2 regions of the Bradyrhizobium sp. 14AA genome follow, and region 1 is predicted to be linked to the other one. Evidence: riboswitches for the same ligand, from Rfam matches in the RefSeq annotation. Region 1 holds a riboswitch; the other holds the start of a gene.

Region 1 (2,201 bases):
ATCGCCATGGCCGGTGCCCGACCGCTTTATCTGTCTGCGAGTTTCATTATCGAGGAAGGCTTTCGGTTTTCAGACCTCAAGATGATCGCGGACTCCATGGGCGAGGCGGCGCAATCCGCCGGCGTTCATATCATCACCGGCGACACCAAGGTCGTCGAGCGCGGCAAGGCCGATGGCCTGTTCATTTCGACCGCGGGCGTTGGCCTGGTGCCTGAGGGGCTGGATCTCTCCGCCGAGAATGCGAGGGTCGGAGATCGGGTGCTGATCTCGGGCACGCTTGGCGATCACGGCGTCGCAATCATGTCAAAGCGCCAGAACCTCGCCTTTGAAACGGAGATCGTCTCGGATTCGGCCGCCCTGCATGATCTGGTCGCCAGGATGGTGGCGGCGGGCGGCCGCGGCATCCGTCTGATGCGAGATCCCACGCGCGGCGGCCTCGCGGCGACATTGAACGAAATTGCCCAGCAGTCCGAACTAGGCTTCAGCCTCCAGGAAGAGGCGATCCCGGTCAAGCCGGGGGTGGCGGCTGCCTGTGAGTTGCTCGGGCTCGATCCGCTCTACGTCGCCAATGAGGGGAAGCTGGTCGCGATCGTGTCGCCTGATGTCGCCGGAGCCGTGCTGGCCGCCATGAGAGCGCACCCGCTCAGTCGCGATGCCGCCGATATCGGCGAAGCGGTGCCGGACGATCATCACTTCGTGCAGATGGCGACGAGCTTTGGCGGTGGCCGAATCGTCGACTGGTTGTCGGGCGAGCAACTGCCCCGGATCTGTTGAGGCCCAAGATGCGCATTTAGCCCCATGCCAACGCCGCGTCCTATACCTACACCGCGAAGCACGAGAGTTCAGTCCGGTGGATTGGCTTGAAACCTTCGATATCGCGAGCCAGCACTGTGAGGAGCATTCAATCGAAGTCCTCAACGAATTCATTAAAGTATCTTTTCGCTGGCTGTGCACTCCGGATTGACCGACAAGACCCAATGGCTCAATTCAAAGCGCCCAGACCGAAATCCCTCTACCGGCAGGTCAACCCCGTAAACGACGCAGAACGGCAAGACTTTGCATCTTCGGTTCATTGTTGACCCAAGCCGCGTAGTAGAATACTTGAGAAGTGCAGCCACAATTTTGATGTCGTGACTCAGGAGGTCGAGTCCCAAAGACGTCGCTTGCGGAAGAGATCGGCTTCGGCCGACGCCGAAGGAGCAACCGCCCCGGAAACTCTCAGGCAACAAGGACCGCGTGTGACGAAACAACATCTGGAAAGAGGTGCCTTGGCACCCGCCGACGGGATAATACTCTCAGGCAAATAGACAGATGGGGCGCATTTGAAATCAATCACTTGATTGAGGTGCGCGTCCATGTCCAAGACTGTCGAACAAGTCACCACACCTAGTTTATCGGCCAGGCGCCTAGCCGGTCCGATCAGTGTCCTCGATCTATTCACGATCGGAATCGGCCCATCCAGCTCGCATACCGTTGGACCGATGCGCGCGGCCCATCGATTCATCGAATGCTTGGGCGAAGATCTATGGCGCTGTCGCTTGGTTGTCGTCGAGCTCTACGGGTCGCTGGCGCTGACTGGCAAGGGTCACCGCACCGATATTGCCCTTCTGCTGGGACTATCGGGCTGGCTGCCAGAATCCGTTGATCCTGAAGCCATATCCATTATTGCCGGGCTGATCCGATCGCGTTCCGAGATTTTGCTTGGCGGTCGTCATGCGGTTGGCTTCGATGAGCGTCAGCACCTCACCTTCCGCACCGGCGAGTTCCTGCCGGGGCACTCAAATGGTATGAAATTCGCAGCGCATTCGGATACGGGCGTCCTGCTTCGTCAAACCTATTACTCCGTTGGCGGCGGCGCGATCGTGTGTGAAGGCGACCAGCCGAGGAACCCCGCTGTTCGAAACGTTGGATGTGAGCCGTACCCGTTCACGTCAGCGCATGAGCTTCTTGCGATAGGTGAGAGGACCGGCTTGTCGATTGCCGATATCGTTGCTGCAAACGAACTATCGCATAGGGAGGAGACTGAAACCAATGCATTCCTGGATAGCGTTCGCGATGCCATGATGCGCTGCATCGATCGCGGGTGTGTCAACGGGGGTGTTCTGCCTGGTGGCCTGAAGGTACCGCGCCGTGCGCCAGGCCTGCTCAGCAAGCTCAAGACGACGTCAAAGGGGGCGGCACATCCATTTCACGTGATGGAA
Region 2 (2,201 bases), on a different contig from region 1:
CACGCCATCGGCGACCAGGAAGGCCGAGGAACGCAAATGGTCGGCGATGACGCGGAACGAGGCGACGGTCTGCTCGTTCGGCCCGCTGCCGAGCGCCGACGCCGTCGCGTCGATCAAATGGCGGAACAGGTCGGTCTCGAACACGCTGTCGACGCCCTGCATGATGCAGGCCATGCGCTCGAGGCCCATGCCGGTGTCGATCGAGGGACGCGGCAGATCCACGCGCTCCTCCTTCGTCACCTGCTCATATTGCATGAACACCAGGTTCCAGAATTCGAGGAAGCGGTCGCCGTCCTCTTCAGGAGAACCGGGAGGGCCGCCCCAGATATGATCGCCGCGATCGATGAAGATCTCCGAGCACGGGCCGCACGGGCCGGTGTCGCCCATCGCCCAGAAATTGTCCGAGGTCGGGATGCGGATGATGCGGTCGTCGGAGAAGCCGGCGATCTTCTTCCACAGCCCATGCGCCTCGTCGTCGGTGTGGTAGACGGTGACGAGCAGCTTGTCCTTGTTGAGCCCGAAGTCCTTCGTGATCAGCTTCCAGGCAAGCTCGATCGCGCGCTCCTTGAAATAGTCGCCGAACGAGAAATTGCCGAGCATCTCGAAGAAGGTGAGATGGCGCGCGGTGTAGCCGACATTGTCGAGGTCGTTGTGCTTGCCGCCGGCGCGCACGCATTTCTGCGACGTGGTGGCGCGCTGATAGGGCCGCTTCTCGACGCCGGTGAAGACGTTCTTGAACTGCACCATGCCGGCATTGGTGAACATCAACGTCGGGTCGTTGCGCGGCACCAATGGCGAGGACGACACGATCTCGTGGCCGTTCTCGGCAAAGAAGTTCAGAAAGGTCGACCTGATCTCGTTGACGCCGCTCATGTTCATCCAATCGGGTGTGCTTGGACCCGCTTCTTGCCATCCAAACCTGACATTTAGGCTGATATCTGCGGGCCACAGCGCTTTTAGACAAGGCCAGCTTCGCTGTCCAGAAACTGTGCAGAGAGATCAGAGGGTTGCCGCAGGCGCTCAATCCCGTTGAAAGCCACAGAAGTCGCGTTGACAGGCTTGGCCGCCCTGTGGTCTGTACCCATCTGTATCGTACGGCCACGTCGGGAGAGACCGGCACTGGTGCCGGCGCCGAAGGAGCAACCGCCCCGGAAACTCTCAGGCAAAAGGACCGCGTGGCTTTGACAGCATCTGGAAAGAGGCGCCGACGGGCATAAAGCCCGGGCTGCGTCCGCCGACGGGATAATACTCTCAGGCACAGCGACAGATGGGGCTTCGACCGGTGTCCATCGGGGAATCGTCCCCGGGGAACCGCCGAGGGCCCCTGTGATGCTAGCGCACGACAAAGACTCCCTGAAACGGACCCCCCTCCACAGCCTTCACGTGTCCTTGGGCGGCAAGATGGTGCCGTTCGCGGGCTATGACATGCCCGTGCAATACCCCGCGGGCGTGCTGAAAGAGCACCTCCAGACCCGAACCTCCGCCGGCCTGTTCGACGTCTCCCATATGGGCCAGCTCGCGCTCAGGCCGAAGTCGGGCAAGGTCGAGGACGCCGCCCGCGCGCTGGAACGGCTGGTGCCGCAGGATATCGTGGCGATCGCGCCGGGACGGCAGCGCTACGCCCAGTTCACCAATGAAGATGGCGGAATCCTCGACGATCTCATGGTCGCCAATTTCGGCGATCACCTGTTCCTGGTCGTCAACGCCGCCTGCAAGGACGCGGACGAGGCGCATCTGCGCGCGAATCTCTCCGGCGACTGTGTCATCGAGCAGCTTGCCGACCGCGCGCTGATCGCGCTGCAGGGCCCGAAGGCGGAATCGGTGCTGGCGAAATTATGTGCAGCGGCGCCCGCCATGACCTTCATGGACGCCGGCCCGCATGAGGTCGCCGGTATCAAATGTTTCGTCTCGCGCTCCGGCTACACCGGCGAGGACGGATTCGAAATTTCGGTTCCCGCCGCGGACGCCGAGCGTCTCGCCAAAACGCTGCTCGAAAACCCCGACGTGATGCCGATCGGCCTTGGCGCCCGCGACAGCCTGCGGCTGGAAGCCGGGCTCTGCCTCTATGGCCACGACATCGACACCGCGACCACGCCGGTCGAGGCCGCGCTGGAATGGTCGGTGCAGAAGAGCCGCCGCACCGGCGGCGCCCGCGCCGGCGGCTTTCCCGGCGCCGAGAAAATCCTCGCGCATTTCGATCA

What was found. A riboswitch is a leader RNA that binds a small molecule or an ion and turns the genes downstream of it on or off. The one in region 1 is predicted to bind glycine.
Region 2: another riboswitch for glycine. It lies ahead of gcvT (glycine cleavage system aminomethyltransferase GcvT); the one in region 1 lies ahead of RAD15_RS37935 (L-serine ammonia-lyase).

The regions. Positions count from the first base shown of each region.
Region 1 covers NZ_JAVAYM010000031.1:49,391-51,591, forward strand. Annotated here, with positions in the region: gene hypE (hydrogenase expression/formation protein HypE) at 1-774, shown strand, start outside; glycine riboswitch at 1,157-1,245, shown strand; gene RAD15_RS37935 (L-serine ammonia-lyase) at 1,356-2,201, shown strand, end outside.
Region 2 covers NZ_JAVAYM010000020.1:135,386-137,586, forward strand. Annotated here, with positions in the region: gene alaS (alanine--tRNA ligase) at 1-873, opposite strand, end outside; glycine riboswitch at 1,095-1,183, shown strand; gene gcvT (glycine cleavage system aminomethyltransferase GcvT) at 1,330-2,201, shown strand, end outside.